2 regions of the Specibacter sp. BI4 genome follow, and region 2 is predicted to be linked to the other one. Evidence: riboswitches for the same ligand, from Rfam matches in the RefSeq annotation. Region 2 holds a riboswitch; the other holds the start of a gene.
The links. A riboswitch is a leader RNA that binds a small molecule or an ion and turns the genes downstream of it on or off. The one in region 2 is predicted to bind S-adenosylmethionine.
Positions count from the first base shown of each region.

Region 1: linked by a shared signal. The riboswitch ahead of AC1L6K_RS03915 (ABC transporter ATP-binding protein) and the one ahead of AC1L6K_RS16490 (bifunctional o-acetylhomoserine/o-acetylserine sulfhydrylase) in region 2 are both predicted to bind S-adenosylmethionine.

Region 1 is NZ_CM155265.1:827,014-835,287, forward strand. It holds gene AC1L6K_RS03900 (acetate--CoA ligase) at 1-1,198, opposite strand, end outside; gene AC1L6K_RS03905 (ABC transporter permease) at 1,195-2,001, opposite strand; gene AC1L6K_RS03910 (aliphatic sulfonate ABC transporter substrate-binding protein) at 2,001-3,038, opposite strand; gene AC1L6K_RS03915 (ABC transporter ATP-binding protein) at 3,095-3,925, opposite strand; SAM riboswitch class I at 3,932-4,043, opposite strand; gene AC1L6K_RS03920 (CoA-binding protein) at 4,157-4,573, shown strand; gene AC1L6K_RS03925 (cobalamin-independent methionine synthase II family protein) at 4,636-5,841, opposite strand; SAM riboswitch class I at 5,853-5,967, opposite strand; gene AC1L6K_RS03930 (polysaccharide deacetylase family protein) at 6,187-7,113, shown strand; gene AC1L6K_RS03935 (dihydrofolate reductase family protein) at 7,173-7,808, shown strand; gene AC1L6K_RS03940 (MmcQ/YjbR family DNA-binding protein) at 7,805-8,209, shown strand; gene AC1L6K_RS03945 (DUF1990 family protein) at 8,193-8,274, shown strand, end outside.
Region 2 is NZ_CM155265.1:3,592,596-3,600,869, reverse strand. It holds gene AC1L6K_RS16505 (CPBP family intramembrane glutamic endopeptidase) at 12-851, shown strand; gene AC1L6K_RS16500 (VOC family protein) at 1,144-1,782, opposite strand; gene AC1L6K_RS16495 (Tex family protein) at 1,896-4,394, shown strand; SAM riboswitch class IV at 4,676-4,792, shown strand; gene AC1L6K_RS16490 (bifunctional o-acetylhomoserine/o-acetylserine sulfhydrylase) at 4,868-6,190, shown strand; gene metX (homoserine O-acetyltransferase MetX) at 6,191-7,393, shown strand; gene AC1L6K_RS16480 (hypothetical protein) at 7,494-7,919, opposite strand; gene AC1L6K_RS16475 (SGNH/GDSL hydrolase family protein) at 8,022-8,274, opposite strand, start outside.

The DNA of each region.
Region 1 (8,274 bases), 1.9 Mb from region 2:
GATCGCCGGGGACCAGCGAATCGCGTCCCACCTGGCTGCGCAGCCAACGCCACGCCTCCGGGTTGACGGCCTCGCCCACGGTTCCGGCCAGCCGGATGGAGGAAAGGTCATGATGGGCCGGCACGCCGTCGGGGAACCAGCCCATGAGGGAACGAACCAGGGTGGGGGCCGTGTAGTAGCTGGTGACCTTGTAGCGTTCGATGATGTCAAAGTGCCGGCCGGGGTGCGGGGCGTTGGGCACGCCCTCGTAGATCACCTGGGTGACGCCGTTGGACAGCGGCCCGTAGATCTCGTAGGTGTGTGCAGTGACCCAGGCCAGGTCAGCCGTGCACCAGTGCACATCGCTGTCGCGCAGGGCCGGGTCGGGGTTGCTGAACAGGAACTCGTGGCTCCAGGAAGCCTGGGTCAGGTAGCCGCCGGTGGTGTGGACCAGGCCCTTGGGCTGGCCGGTGGTGCCGGAGGTGTACATGATGAACAGCGGGGTCTCGGCGTCGAACGCCTGAGCCTTGTGCACGCGGGGTGCGGTTTCGACGGCGTCATGCCACCAGACATCCCGGCCCGGGGTCCACGGCACGGTGTCCAGCGCATCGGCAGGGGTGGTGCGATTGATGACGAGCACATGCTCGATGGCGTTGCGCCCGCCCACAGCCAAGTCCGCGTGGCCCTTGACCGGGACGACGGTGCCGCGGCGGTACTGGCCGTCGGTGGTGACGAGCAGTTTGGCGCCGGTGTCCTCGACCCGGAATTTCAGGGCTTCGGCGGAGAAGCCACCAAACACGAGCGAGTGCACGGCCCCGATCCTGGCGCAGGCGAGCGTGATGACAATCGTTTCCACCAGCACCGGCAGGTAGATGACCACGCGGTCGCCGGGGCCGATGCCCAGAGCTTCCAGCGCGTGGGCGGCCTGGCTGACCAGTTCGGTCAGTTCGAGATAGCTGATGCTCCGGCGGTCGCCGGGCTCGCCCTCAAAGTGCAGCGCGACCTTGCCGCCGTTGCCTGCGGCCACATGCCTGTCCGTGCAGTTGACTGCGGCGTTGAGTTTGCCGCCCTCGAACCAGCGGATCTCCGGTCCGCGCCTGGCTGCCGGGTCTGCCGGTGTTGAGGTGTGGACGGTGTGCCAGGGTTGGGCCCAGTCGAGCCGGCCGGCCGCGGCCGCCCAAAAATCGAGGCGGTTCGTTTCGCTTGTTTCCGTTGTCATGACCATTTGCGCACAGCCCATTTCTCCGCCAGGCCCAGCAGGGCGTCGGTGGCCTTGCCGAGAACTGCCAGCAGCACGATGGCCAGGAGCAGTCTGTCGGTGCGGCCGTTGTTTTGTGAATCCGTCAACAGGAAGCCCAGCCCCATGGAGGAGGCGATCAGTTCGGCAGCAACCAGGAACAGCCAGGCCTGGGCCAGGGCCAGGCGCAGCCCGGAGAAGATGGCCGGGACGACTGCCGGCAATTGCACTGTGGTCAACAGCTTGATGCCCTTCAGGCCAAAGGCGCGGGCGGCCTCCACAAGGTTTTTGTCCACGTGGCGCAGGGCCAGGGACACAGTGGTGAACACCGGGAAAAACGCCCCAATCACAATCAAGGTGACCTTTGAGTCCTCGCCGATTTTCATCCACAGGATCAGCAGCGGCACCCATGCCAGTGACGGGACGGCCCGCAAGGCGCCGATCGTGGGGCCCAGCAACACCTCGGCGGCCTTGGAGAGCCCAACCAGGGCGCCAAGTGAAATACCCAGGGCGGCGCCGGCAACAAATCCGATGAGCACCCGCTGCGTGGAGATCGCCACATGGCCGAACAGTTCGTTGCGCCCGATGAGCTCGGTCCCGGCCTCAAGCACGGCCCGGGGTGCCGGCAGCTGGACGGGTGAGAAGAGTCCGGCGGCCGTGCTCAGCTGCCAGGCCAGCAATATCAGGGCCGGCAGCAGCAGGCCCAGACCCAGCCGGGCCCAGCCGTTGGCCAGGTTCCGGCCAGACCAGTTGCGGCGCGCGGTCGTCGTGGTGGTGGCTGTCATCAGGATTCCTTGATCGAATCGGGATTTGCCTTCACGGCCAGGGAATCATCCAGGAGGGTTTCCAGGGCGGTGTCGACCTCAGCCTGTGTCTTGACGTCGCCGAGCTCCACAAAGGTGGGCCCGATCTTTGCCAGCACGGCGCGCTGCTTGTCCCCGGGAATCCCGGACACGTCGAGGTTGCTGCGCTCGAGAATGACGGTTTTGGCCACTGCCGGCTTGAGTCCTGCGGCGTCGGCGAGGATTTGTGCCGTTTCTTCGGGGTTGGCCGCAGCCCAGACGCGGGCCTTTTCGTAGGCGTCGACAACTGTCTGCGCCAGTTCGGGCTTTTCCTTCAGGAACGACTCGGTGGCGTTGAGGAAACCGTAGGTGTTGAAATCCAGATTCCGGTAGAAGAGTGTGGCGCCTTCTTGTTCGGCTGTGGCCATGATGGGATCCAAACCGGACCAGGCGTCGACGGAACCGTTCGCCAGGGCTGCGCGGCCGTCGGCATGCTGGAGGTTCTCCACTGTCACGTCCTTGGTGCTCAGGCCGGCCTCTTCCAGTGCCTGGACCAGGAAGAAGTACGGATCGGTGCCCTTGGTTGCGGCCACCGACTTGCCCTTGAGATCGGCAACCGAGGTGATGGCGGAGCCCTTGGCGGTAACCAGTGCCGCCCATTCGGGCTGGGAGTAGAGAGAGATGGTCTTGATGGGTGAGCCGTTGGCGCGGGCCAGCAGCGCCGCGGAACCCGCGGTGGAACCGACATCGACGGCTCCGGCGCGCAGGGCCTCGTTGGCCTTGTTTGAACCTGCCGACTGCAGCCACTTCACCGTGACGCCCTTGTCCGCCAAGGTCGCCTCCAGCCAGCCCTTTTCCTTGATGACGAGGCTCAGCGGGTTGTAGGTGGCAAAGTCGAGGGTCAGCGTGCCGGATCCGCCGCTGTTGCCGGCGGCGTCGAAGGCTGCGTTTTCACCGGCGCAGCCGGCCAGGGCGAGCGTGGAGACGGCGGCTGCGACGCTCAGGAAGGAGCGGCGGTTGACAGAGCGTGAAACAGGCATGATGGTCCTAAAAATGGTTGCGGTGGTGAAAGTGCGGGAGCGCTGGAATGGGGAGGTTAGTGGCCGTCGACGCCGAGGCTGGCCAACAGCGAACTGCGCAGCCCGGCCAGCTCCGTTGACGCCCGGTTGCGGGGTCGCGGGCCGGGCACGTCCACCGTGCGCACAATGGTCGACCCGGCGCGGCCGCTCCCGTCGGAGCCGAGCAGGATGATGCGGTCGGCAAGCTGCAGCGCCTCGTCAACGTCGTGGGTGACCAGCAGGACAGTTGCCGGCTCGGCGGCGTGCACGTCCAGCAGCAGATCCTGCATCGTAATCCGGGTCAGGGCGTCCAAGGCGCCGAAGGGCTCATCCAGCAGCAAAACGCCTGGATTGCGGGCGAGGGCACGGGCCAGGGACGCCCGTTGTGCCATGCCGCCGGAGACCTCCCGCGGCCTGTGCCCGGCGAAATCTGACAGGCCCACCAGTTTGAGCAGGTTTTGCACCGTTTGGCGGCTGCGGGTGGCGTCGGCGCTGGTGGGCACACCAATCGCCACGTTCCCGGCGATCGACTTCCATGGCAGCAGGCGGGGCTCCTGGAATGCCACGGCACAGCGCGAATCGATGCCGGACACGGCCGTTCCGTCGATGGAGACGGTGCCGGCGCTCGGGGCATCGAGCCCGGCGACGGCACGCAGAAGGGTGGATTTCCCACAGCCGGAGGGTCCGAGCAAGGCGACGATTTCTCCGGCTCGCACGTCAAAGGAGACATTGCGGAGCACTGTGTGGGTGCCGGCCCCGGAGCCAAAGGAACGGCCCAGGTCCTGAAAGGACACCGGCATGGCGGCCGTGCCCTGCGGATCGGAGACTGCCGGGGAGGCTGGTGCGGGTGGCGAAAGCAAAGCAGACATGGGAACACTCCATCGGTGCTGGCGGTAGCACCCTGCCGGTATCAACACCCGGGAAGGGTGCCGACCAGGGTTGCTGCGGCGTCGTTGAGCCAGATCTCTCAGCCGCTCGGGATGGTCACCTTTAGACTAGGTCCCCGCACCGGACCGGCAGAAATTGGATGGCCTGCCGCGGTTCGCGGAGCGTAACAATTCAATTGGCCGAGCGCTGCAGGGACGGCATAAGCTCAGATCATGGCACATGCAAACGACCCCGCAACCATTCGCCGCCTGCTGACGACGCCGGGCCGCTGGGCTGTGGTTGGATTGTCCAGCAACCCCCGCCGCGCCGCCGTCGGCGTCTCCTTGTTTCTGCAGCGGCACCTGGGCCAGGAGATCATCCCTGTCAGCTTGAAGGGCGACGACGTCCACGGCGCCAAGGGTTATAAAACACTGGCCGAGATCCCGGGAAGCATTGATGTTGTTGACTGTTTCGTGAATTCCACGAAGGTGGGCGCCGTGGTTGACCAGGCAATTGCCGTGGGCGCCCGGGCCGTCTGGCTGCAGCTGGGCGTCATTGACGAGGCGGCGGCACAGCGGGCAGCGGACGCCGGCCTGGATGTCGTCATGGACACCTGCCCCAAAATTGAGGCTGCGGCACTGGGCCTTTAGCCGCCCCACCCTGGCGGCAATGGTGGGCCACAACCCAGCACTGCCGCCATTGCGGAGCCGGACTATTTCCAGAGACGCTTGCTGGCCAGGCGGGCGCCGTCCCCAAGGGCCGACAGCTTGGCTGCGGCAATCTGTGGATGGACGCGGCCGCCCAGGCCGCAATCCGTGGAGGCGATGATGCTTTCACGCCCCACGACTGAGGCAAAGCGTTCAATCCGGTCGGCCACCAGCTCCGGGTGTTCAACCACGTTCGTTGCGTGCGAGACGATGCCGGGCACAATTGACTTGCCCTCGGGCAGCTTGGTGTCCTGCCAGACTTTCCACTCATGTTCGTGGCGGGCGTTGGCAGCCTCGAAGGAATACGACCCAGCATTGATCTGGAGCATGGTGCCAACCAGCTCGGGGAACGGCAGGTCGGTGGTGTGCGGGCCGTGCCAGGAACCCCAGCACAGGTGGAAACGGATCTGGTCCTCCGGCAGCCCGCGCAGTGCGTAGTTCAACGCCTCAACCCTGATCTGGGTGAACTTGAGGTAGTCCTCAACCGACGGGGCCGGGGTGATCTGGTCCCAGTTCTCCGCGATCGAGGGGTCATCGATCTGAAGTGTCAGACCGGCATTGATGACGGCAGTGTATTCCTCCCGCAGCACGTCGGCACAGGCGTAGATGAATTCTTCCTCCGTCGCATAAAATTCGTTGGAAATGCGGGAGGCGCTGCCGGGGGACAGGGCTGCCACGAATCCTTCCGCGACGTTTGCCCGGGACATTCCGGTGGTGAGATTCTTGATGTCGGAGGCGACGGCGTCGTGCCCGGTGTAGACCAGCGGGCCGGTGCATTTCGGGAACAGTTTTGCGCCGGCGGAGAAGATGCCGGAGGCGGGGTCGTTGTAGGCCTCGGCAAAAATGGCACGGTCTCGGCGGTGCACAAAGCCCGTCAGTGCAACGTTGCCGGGCGTCGACTCGACGGCGTCAACAGCCCATTTCTGGTCCGCATCCAGCTCCAGTCCGCCCATGCGGGCAAAGGAGTAGGACCACCAGGCGCCGTAATCGACGGCGGTGGACATGGCATGACCGAATTCGCCGTCGTTGACGATGTCAATTCCGGTGGCTTGTTGGCGTGCCACCACGTCAACGACGGACTCCTCCAGCAGCAACTCAAATTCCGCCGTGGCACCATCGGCTTCCTTCACCTCATTGGCGGCGAGCAGGGCAGGGGTGCGGGGCAGCGAACCCGCATGGCTGGTGCGGATGTGGGTGGTATTTAAAGACACGATTGGTTTCCTTTCCATCGTTTCTGGCGGTAGCACCGTACCTTGGCCCGCCGCATCAATTCGGCGGGCATTGGATGGTTGCTGCGGCGTCAACAAGCCAGGTCTCTCGGCCGCTCTGGATGGGATGTGTGTCAGCCTAGCGCCCGGAAACGCCCGGCAAAAAATTGTCTGCCGGATGTGACGCCCGGGGTCCGGCCGGCAGTTCCCGTCGGCAAATCGCCGAGGGGACTGGCGCCATCCCTGCGGCTCGGGATTATGCTCGGACCATGGCGCAAATCACAGGGCCGCGCGTCTCCGGGCACCCTCGGCCGGTGGCCCCCCACACTGAACGCCCGGAAGGAAGACATGCCGCAGCACCTTGACCGTTCCCGCCACCGGCAGCGCTGGATGGGGTTGTTCATCGTCGCATTGGCCGTTGCGCTGGTGGTCGGCGGCCTCTGGTGGGTCGCCGCAACGGCCGGCCCGGCCGGGGATGCAGCCGCGGCGGCTGCCACCACCGGGACTGCGGGCAGCAGCGCGACGGCGGCCCCGTCAGCCCCGGCGACCACGGCGAAAACTGGTGCGGCGGACCCGACGGAAGCTCCGGCGTCGGACACTGCCCCAATCACGCCGGCGGTCGATCCGGTGACGGGGCGGGTCAGCACCCTCGACGGGATCGTACCGGACTATGTGCTGCCACCCATCGAAAATGGTCTGGCCCCGGTGCTGACAAAGGTGCCCACCGAGCAAATGGTGGTGTTCCTGACCATCGACGACGGCGCCGTGAGGCGGGACTCGGACCTGGCGCTGCTGGAGGAGAGCGGCATCAAGGCGTCACTGTTCCTGACACACGCCTTCATTGCAGGCGATCCGCAGCATTACCAGAAATATGTGGCGGCCGGGCACTTGATCGAGAATCACACCATGACCCATGATTTGGGCTTCATCAAGTTGAGCTACGAGCAGCAAAAAGCCGAGATCTGTGCGATGGCCGATTACGAGGAACAGCAGTACGGACGCCGGCCCGTGTTCTTCCGGCCACCCGGCGGGCCCTACACGCAGGCCACCCGACAGGCTGTGGCGGAGTGCGGCATGAAGGCAGTCATCGACTGGGAAGCCAAGGCCAACGCCGGTGGCATGGACTACCAGATCGGGGCCGGGCTGCGGCCGGGGGACATTGTCCTGATGCACTTCCGGCCGGAGTTCCCGGACGATCTGGGCGCTTTTCTGCGGGCGCAAAAGGCTGCCGGGCTCAAGGTTGTGCTGCTTGAGGACTACCTGGCCACCACATAGCGGGGCGGCCCTGGTTCCGGCACGTGCCGCCGGGCTGTTCACCGGGTAGCGTTGATGCCATGACGCGCATTGTTTACTACACGGCGGCAACCCTGAACGGCTTTCTGGCGGACCGGAACCACTCGCTGGACTGGCTTTTTGCCGTTGACGACACTGACGGGCCGGACATCGCGGGGTTCATGGACACCATGGGCGTCTTCGTGGAGGGTTCCTCCACCTACGAATGGATCCTCAAGGCGGAGAACCTGCTGGCTGAGCCCGCCAAATGGCAGCAGTACTACGGAAGCAAGCCCACCTACGTTTTCACCTCCCGGACGCTGCCAGTGCCTGAAGGGGCGGATGTGCGCTTCGTCAACGGCCCGGTCGCCGATGTGCTGGAAGAGATCAAGGACGCTTCGGGCGACCTTGACGTGTGGGTGGTCGGCGGCGGCGACCTGGCCGGGCAGTTCCTGGATCTTGGCGCACTGGATGAACTCGTCGTCACGATCGCCCCGGCTGCACTGGTTGGCGGGGCGCCGCTGCTGCCGCGCAATGTGGGGGCCGACAGACTCAAGCTGAGCGCCGCCAGCAAACATGGAGAGTTCGCGATGCTGAGCTACGCAGTGCTCAGCGCCGCGGCGACCGGGCCGGAAACGTCCGGTTCGGAAACGTCCGGGCCGGCACCGTCCGGCGAAGAAGGGCGGATGCTGCCGTGAGCCTCAGTGCAGAGTCCTTGCGAGCTGCCGCGCTGGCCCTGGCCGGCGCCTACGAAGACTTCCCCTTCGGGCCCGAGACCAGCGTGTTCAAGGTCAAGGCAACCAGCGGCGGCGAACAACGCACCGGCAAGGTGTTTGCCCTGGGCGACCTCAACGGGCCGGAGCTGTCCATCAGCTTGAAATGCGATCCGCTGTTGGCTGCGCAGTTGCGCACCGCCAACCCAGGCATCATCCCCGGCTACCACCTGAACAAGCGGCACTGGAACACCGTGGACTGCACGGCGGTGGACGCGGACATGGTGCTGGACATGCTGGAGGATTCCTACGACCTTGTGGTGGACGGCCTGCCCAAGAAACAACAAACCGCCTTGAAATGGAGTGCACGTGTTGCCAAAAGCTGACCGTCGCCGTCTTGACTATCCCTGCCTTGGCCTGACCCGGCTGATGGCGCAAAAACCCGCCGACG
Region 2 (8,274 bases):
ATGATTGCCATATGACTGAATCAGTGCCTTCCGCTTCCAAGCACGACGTCGGCAGCCAGGTCCCGGCCCGGCCCGGCCCGGGTGCCGGGTCCGGCGTCGACCATCAGGGCTGGGGCGCCAAATCCCAACGGCGGCTCATCATCGAGGTGCTCCTGGTGCTGGGGGTCTCGCTGGGGCAGTCGGCCGTGTACTCGGTGGTGTCGCTGCTGGACAAGATGAGCCGGGCGCCGATTGCGGAGGGCACTTCAACGCTCAACGCGGTGCGCAACAACCGGGAAATTTTTGACTTCACGTACCAAATTTTGGACATCTTCTTCGCGCTGGTCCCTGTCATGCTGGTGTTTTACCTGCTGGCCGAACCCGGAAAATCCGTCTTTCGACGCATCGGCCTGGACTGGCGGCACCCCCTCCGCGACGGCCTGGGGGCGCTGGGGCTGCTGGTGGTCATTGGCGTGCCGTCGCTGGGCCTGTACGCCGCCGGGCGGGCGATGGGCGTCACCACCGAGATCATTCCCAGCGCCCTGGACCAGTATTGGTGGACTGTGCCCGTGCTGGTGATGTCGGCCATCCGTGCGGGCGTCCTGGAGGAAGTCATCCTGAACGGCTACCTGCTGGGGCGCCTGGAGAAGATTGGGCTGGGTGTGTGGGCGGCAATCCTGCTCAGCGCCCTGCTGCGCGCCAGCTACCACCTCTACCAGGGCTTCGGTCCGTTCATTGGCAACTTCGCGATGGGGCTGCTGTTTGGCTGGGTGTACAAGAAGTACGGACGGGTGGCTCCGCTGGTGGTGGCGCACGCCCTGGTTGACATCGCCGCGTTCACGCTGGGCCCGGCACTGGGATTTGGCGGCTGAAACAGCCTCCGCGCCGCCGTCCTGAGGGCCCCGGGGGCTGCTGTGGTCATTCGATCCCGGCCGGCCATGGGCGAATGACCACGATGGCCCCCGGGACCGTGAAAGCTGTCCGGATCGACCCCGTTCCGCCGTCCTTGGCCGGAGCTCGGCGGCCATCGGTGCCGTGCTCGTACTTGCCCAGGCCAACGAAAACGGCACCCGCCCACAAGGGGAGGGTGCCGACGTCGTTCCCCAACCGAACCCCAGCCTCGGCCGGGGAACCCTGCGATCGTGGGCCCGTGAAAGGCAAAAGCTAGATCGTGACGGGGCCGCCGGCCGTCTCAAAGGTGACTGACATGATACCCGGGGTGCCGCGTGGGGCGATCCACTCCACGTCAACGTCCTCCAGCGGCGCCTCGACAGGTTCGCCCAGCCACTCGGTGACGCGTTCGGCGCTGCCGGCGATGGTGAGCGAGGAAAGCCTGACGGTGGAGGGGCGCGCCTGCGACGGGTGCAGGGCCGGATCACCCTCCCACTTGAGCATGTAGGGGACCTGTGGGTCGGCGATGAGGCCCTTGATGCCGATCTGCTGCCAGATCAATTCCTGGCCGTCCGGGAACTTGCGGTTGCCGGGGACGGCGCTGCGGCCGAGGCGCTCCTCAAAGGGGACGAGATCGTCCACGGCGACGCACCAGCCCATCCAGCCGCCACCGGCTGCGGAGCGTGCCTGCACGGCCTGGCCGAAGGGTGCCTTGTCCGATGCCGGGTGGTTGAGGCACTCGACAATTTCCAGATAGTGGTGGTCCGTGAGGGGGATGATCATATTGCGTGTGCCGAAGCGCGGGTGGATTCCACCCTTCACAGCCTTGACCCCGAGGGCCGTCGCGATTCGCTCCGTGGTGGCGGCCAATCCATCTGATTCACTGGCGTAAGAAACATGGTCCATTCGCATAGCTTCATCTTGGCACTTTGTGATCAGGCTCTCGACTTAGCGTGCCCTAAGCCACATGGGACGTCAGATCTCGTGCGGATCCGGCGGCGCCGCCCGTGGGGCAGAATTGAGGGGTGACTGATTCTGGAAACACCCCGTTGTCCCTGCCCACCCCTGCCGCCCGGGAGGACCGCATCAGTGCCGCCATTGCCGCGGAGCTGGGTGTCCGGCAGGCCCAGGTTCGCGCCGCGATTGCCTTGATGGACGACGGCGCCAGCGTCCCCTTCATTGCCCGGTACAGAAAAGAGGCCACGGGGACCCTGGACGATGCCCAGCTCCGCGACCTGGAGGAGCGGCTGCGGTACCTGCGCGAGCTCGAGGCCCGCCGAGTGACGGTGCTCGAGACCATCCACGGCCTGGCCAAGTTGACAGCGGAGTTGCGCCGTTCCATCGATGCGGCCGCCACCAAATCCGACCTTGAAGATCTGTACCTGCCGTACAAATCAACCCGCAAGACCAAGGCTGATGCTGCCCGTGAGGCGGGACTGGAACCCCTGCTGGATGCGTTGCTGGCCGATCCGTCCAGATTCCCTGCTGTCGAAGCGGATGCCTTTGTCGACAACGCCCGCGGTGTGGCGAACGCCGACGACGCACTGGCCGGCGCCCGCGCCATCTTGATTGAACGCGCCGGCCAGGACGCCGTGCTCGTGGGCGGGCTGCGCGAGAAACTCTGGAAGACGGGCCGGCTGCGCTCCTCGGCGAAGGCCGGAAAGTCCGTGGACGGTGAAAAGTTCAAGGATTACTTTGACTTTGCCCAGCCTCCGCACACCCTGCCCGGCCACCGCGTGTTGGCGTTGCTGCGCGGCGAAAAGGAAGGCGTGCTGTCGCTGGACTTAGCCGAGGCCGACCCCCGTGATGCAGACGCCCAGGCCCAGGCGCGTTCCCGCTATGAAAGCGCCGTCGCCCATTCCCTGGGCATCACCGAATCCGGCAGGGCGGCCGACTCCTGGCTCATGACCAGCGCCCGGCTCGCATGGCGCACCCGCATCCTGACCCGCCTCTCAGTGGACCTGCGTGTGCGGCTGTTCCAAAGCGCGGAAGAGGAATCGGTGCGGGTTTTCGCCGCCAATCTGCGCGACGTGCTTTTGGCCGCGCCGGCAGGAAACCGCGCCACGCTGGGTCTCGACCCGGGGCTGCGCACGGGCACCAAAGTCGCCATCGTGGACGGCACCGGCAAGGTCGCGGCCACCGACACCATCTATCCCCACGCGCCGGCCAAGCGCTGGAACGAAGCCTTGGCCACGCTGGTGTCCCTGTCGCAACGCCATGGCGTTGAGCTGGTCGCCATCGGCAACGGCACCGCCAGCCGGGAAACAGACAAGCTGGCGGCCGAACTGGTCGCCGAGCTCAAGCGGCTGGCGCCGGACCGCCTGGTCACGAAGCTGGTGGTGTCCGAGGCCGGCGCCTCGGTGTATTCCGCCTCCGCGCTGGCCAGCGCCGAGCTGCCAGGCATGGACGTGTCCCTGCGCGGGGCCGTGTCCATTGCGCGGCGCCTGCAGGATCCGCTGGCCGAATTGGTGAAGATCGACCCCAAATCGATTGGTGTGGGCCAGTACCAGCACGACCTCACCCCGGCGAAACTTGAACGCTCACTGGGCGCCGTGGTGGAGGACTGTGTGAACGCCGTCGGCGTGGACCTCAACACCGCGTCTCCCGCGCTGCTGGCGAGGGTGGCCGGCGTCGGACCGCTGTTGAGCGAAAACATTGTGGCCCACAGGAACGAACATGGACCCTTCACCAAGCGCCGCGAACTGCTCAAGGTTGCCCGGCTTGGCCCGAAGGCCTTTGAACAGTGCGCCGGGTTCCTGCGGATCAGCGGGGGAGCGGAGCCGCTCGACGCGTCCAGCGTGCACCCCGAGGCTTATGGCGTGGCGCGCAAGATCCTCGCCGCGGTGGGTGCGTCGACGGCGGAAATCTCCGGGGGAGTGGGTGCCGCTGCTTCCGTGAACCCGGCCGAATTTGTCGACGGCAGCTTTGGCCTGCCCACGGTGCAGGACATCGTTGCCGAGCTGCAAAAGCCCGGCCGCGACCCCCGCCCCCGCTTTGAAACGGCCACCTTCACCGACGGCATCGAGAAAATCACCGACCTGCGCCCGGGCATGATCCTGGAAGGAACGGTCTCCAATGTGGCGGCGTTTGGCGCCTTTGTTGACATTGGCGTGCACCAGGACGGACTTGTCCACGTCTCAGCCATGAGCAATTCCTTCGTTTCCGATCCACACGCGGTGGTCAAGTCCGGCCAGGTCGTGCGTGTGAAGGTCCTTGAGGTGGAGCCCGAACGCAAGCGCATCTCCCTGACCCTGCGCCTGGATGACGAGGTGGGGGCCGGTGCCAAGGCAGGATCTTCCCAGCCAGGGAAGCCCGACGCCGGCCCCCGGACTTCCGGGCGTCCCTCGCCGAAGGGCGGCGGGACCGATGGCCGCGGACGAGGGCCGGGTAGTCAGCAGGGCACCAAGCAGGGGCCGGGTCAGGGTCCCCGGGGTGCCGGTGCGCAGGGCCGCCCCAACACCGCTGCGCCGTCGGCCGACACCGCCATGGCCGAGGCGCTGCGCCGGGCGGGACTTGGCAAGTAGGTCCGGGTCCGGGCCCATCAGCGTTCCGAAGCAGCCCGGCGGCAGGGGGCGGGCGCTGGCAGGTGCGTGTCCGGCGTCGTCCGTGCCTGCATCCTGCCGCTTCCGCTCCCCGCTCCGCAGATGCGCGCTCATGCAGGCCTGAACTGCTTCGAAACACCACGGGGCCAGCCGCTTGTTCAGCGCAAGCCACCTTTTGGGCCAAAAATCAAGCAGTTCTTCGCTTAAGTCATAAAGTTGTCACAATCTTGCGGCATTGCGGGGTTTCTTCCACACTGGATGCAGGTCATGAGTGTCAGCGCACAGCCCCGGCTTGCTGACCGGCAACCCTCCTTCCGCGGTGGGGTGCCCCGGGTGAGGACCTGGCATCGAACCGACCGGTTCCGGTGCAAGCGCGGGCCATAGATTTCAGGGCCCTCCGGGCAGTCAGTGCCGGAGGGTTTTGTTGCAGGCCTCTAGTGTGAAGGAATCCATCCATGAGTAACGGTTGGTCATTTGAAACCCGTCAGATCCACGTAGGCCAGCAGCCGGACGCCGCCACCGGTGCGCGGGCCCTGCCCATCTACCAGACGACGTCGTTTGTGTTCCCGTCGGCCGAAAGCGCAGCCGCACGGTTCGCCCTCGCCGAGCTGGAGCCCATCTACACCCGCATCGGCAACCCCACCACGGATGCCGTGGAGCAGCGGGTTGCCAACCTTGAAGGCGGTGTCGGTGCCCTGCTGCTCGCCTCGGGCCAGGCCGCAACAACCTTCGCCATCCTCAACGTGGCCGAGGCCGGGGACCACATCGTCTCCAGCCCGAGCGTCTACGGCGGCACGTTCAACCTGCTCGCACACACGCTGAAGCGGCTCGGCATCGAGGTCACGTTTGTCTCCGACCCCGACAACCTGGACGAATGGCGCTCCTCGGTCCGCCCAAACACCAAGGCATTCTTCGGCGAGACGGTGTCCAACCCCCGCCAGGACGTCCTCGACCTGGAAAACATCAGCACCATTGCCCACGAGGCCGGCGTGCCGCTGATCGTTGACAACACCCTTGCCACCCCGTACCTGCTCCGTCCGCTGGAATGGGGTGCCGACATCGTCATCCACTCGGCCACCAAGTACCTGGGCGGGCACGGCACCGCCATTGGCGGCGTGATTGTCGACGGCGGCAAGTTCGACTTCGCTGCCGACCCGGAGAAGTTCCCCGGCTTCAACACCCCTGACGAAACCTACAACGGCCTGGTGTTCGCCCGCGACCTCGGCGTTGGCAGCGCTCTCGGCGCCAACCTGGCCTACATCCTCAAGGCGCGCGTGCAGCTGCTGCGCGACCTCGGCTCCGCCATCTCACCGTTCAACGCCTTCCTCATCGCCCAGGGCATCGAGACGCTGAGCCTGCGCGTTGAACGCCACGTCAGCAACGCCGTGACGGTGGCCGAATGGCTTGAAAAGAACGAAAACGTGGAGGCCGTGGCCTACGCGGGAATCCCCTCCAGCCCCTGGTTTGAGCGCGGACGCAAATACGGGCCCAAGGGCATCGGCGCCATCGTCTCCTTTGACATCAAGGGCGGGGCGGAAGCCGGCAAGCGCTTTGTTGACGGCCTGGAACTGCACTCCCACGTTGCCAACCTGGGCGACGTGCGATCCCTGGTCATCCACCCGGCGTCCACCACGCACGCGCAGCTTTCCCCCGAACAGCAGCTTGCCGCCGGCGTGCGCCCGGGACTGGTGCGACTCTCCGTGGGCCTGGAAAATGTTGCCGACATCATCGCCGACCTTGAAGCCGGGTTCCGCACCGCAAAATCGTCCGTGAGCTGAATGGGCCACGTAATCAAGACGGCAGCGGAGCCCAAGGTGGTGACCCCCGACATTGAAACCGGCACACCCGAGCCGGCCGGCAGTTCGTGGTCAGCCGCCGTCGGCCAGGGCGGCGGGGTGCTGCGTTCGGTCCACATCGGCGCACTGCCGCTGGAGGCCGGAGGCGTGCTGCCCTCGGTGACAATGGCCTTTGAATGCTGGGGGACACTGAACGCCGCCGGCGACAACGCCGTGCTCATCCAACACGCCCTCACCGGAAGCACCCACGTCAGCCGCGGCGATTCCGAGGAAGACGGATGGTGGGAAGGCCTGGTGGGGCCCGGCGCGGTGATCGACACCGACAAATTCTTTGTTGTGTGCGCGAACATCGTGGGCGGGTGCTACGGCACCACCGGCCCGTCCAGCATTGCCGGGGATGGCAGGCCGTACGGCTCCCGCTTCCCGTTCGTGACCATCCGCGACTCTGTCCACGCCGAGGCGCGCCTGGCCGACATCCTTGGTGTCAGCTCCTGGCACGCTGTCATCGGCGGGTCCATGGGGGGCGCGCGGGCGCTGGAGTGGGCGGCCACGTACCCCGGCCGTGTGCAGCGCTGCGCCGTGGTGGCGTCGTGCGCGGCCAGTACGGCCGAGCAAATTGCGTTCGCCCAGGCCCAGGTGCTGGCGATCCGCCAGGACCCGAACTTTGCCGGCGGGGATTATTACGACGGCGCAGCCCCCACCTCAGGCCTGGGGCTCGCCCGACGGATTGCCCACATCACGTACCGCTCAGAAACGGAGATGGAGACGCGCTTTGGCCGCAAGGCCCAGGACGACGGCGGCACCATCAACCACGGGCGGCTCGGGACTGCCGCTGTGGGCAGGTACCAGATCGAAAGCTACCTGGACCATCAGGCACAAAAGCTGGCTGGCAGGTTCGACGCCAACAGCTACATCGCCATCACCGAGGCGCTCATGAGCCACGACGTCACCCGGGACCGCGGCACACTCGAGCAAGCCCTGGCCGTGACGGGCGGCGTTGAATTTCTCGTGGCGGCGGTCAGCAGCGACCGGCTGTACTTCCCGGCACAGTCGGATGCCCTGGCCGCGGCACTGCCGGGCGACGTGCGGGTTGCGCGGATTGATTCGGGCATTGGCCACGACGGCTTCCTCACCGAGGTGGCTGCCGTGGGCGAATTGCTGCAGGAATCCTTCTTCACCCCTTAAACATCAACCCGCTTAAATAACTGCCCCGCAGTTGTGGTTGCTGAATCAACTTAAATAGGTTGATTCGGCAACCACAACTGCGGGGCAGTTGGCTTGGGGGTTAGAAGTTCTTGAAGATTGCCTCGCGGTGGACGGCGTACTGTTCCGCCGTGACTTGGCCGTTGCGGCGGGCGGTGTCCAAGGCGTCAAGCTGGCGCTTGAGCTCCGCCTCGGCCCGCATCCGCTCGTTGGCGAATCCGGTGGTCTGGTGTCCATGGGAATTGTCGTAGTTGCCCAGCGGAACACCATTGAGCAGCGTCCCCGCATACGGGACATTCGCTGTTGGCTGGTGGGCAACACCAACCCGGCCGGCCTGTTTGGTTGCCGCGTACGGGTTGGCCTCGTTTGCACGCTTCTTGCGGGCTGCTGCCTTGGCGAAGGAACTGATGAGGATGATGGCGACGACCACCAGCGCAAAATACGGTTGGATGCTGAACGACGCGGAAGAAGACGCAGCGACACTGCCCTCTGCAAGTGACCCGAGCATGACTGGCACAACACACCTCTTCTTCGTAGGGCGCGAAACCCGCTGCACCTGCTTCCATCCTAGTCGTGAAAGCAGGCGATAATCGGTTGCCCGGGCAGCGCGCTAGGGCTGGGGGCCGAAAATCGGTCCCGGGGTGGGGCGCTTGGCGGTGATTCCGTCACCGGAGGACTGGTGCCGCAGCCTGCGGAGCACCCAGGGGAACAAGAATTCCCTGGCCCAGACAAGGTCCTCGGCACGTGCCACCTGCCATTTTTGCGGCGGCAGCGGCTTGGGTTCCAGGGGCACCAGTGAGTGCCTGATGTTCAGCGCCTGCAGCACCATGATCGCAATCGTGTGGTGGCCCAGCGGGGAGAAG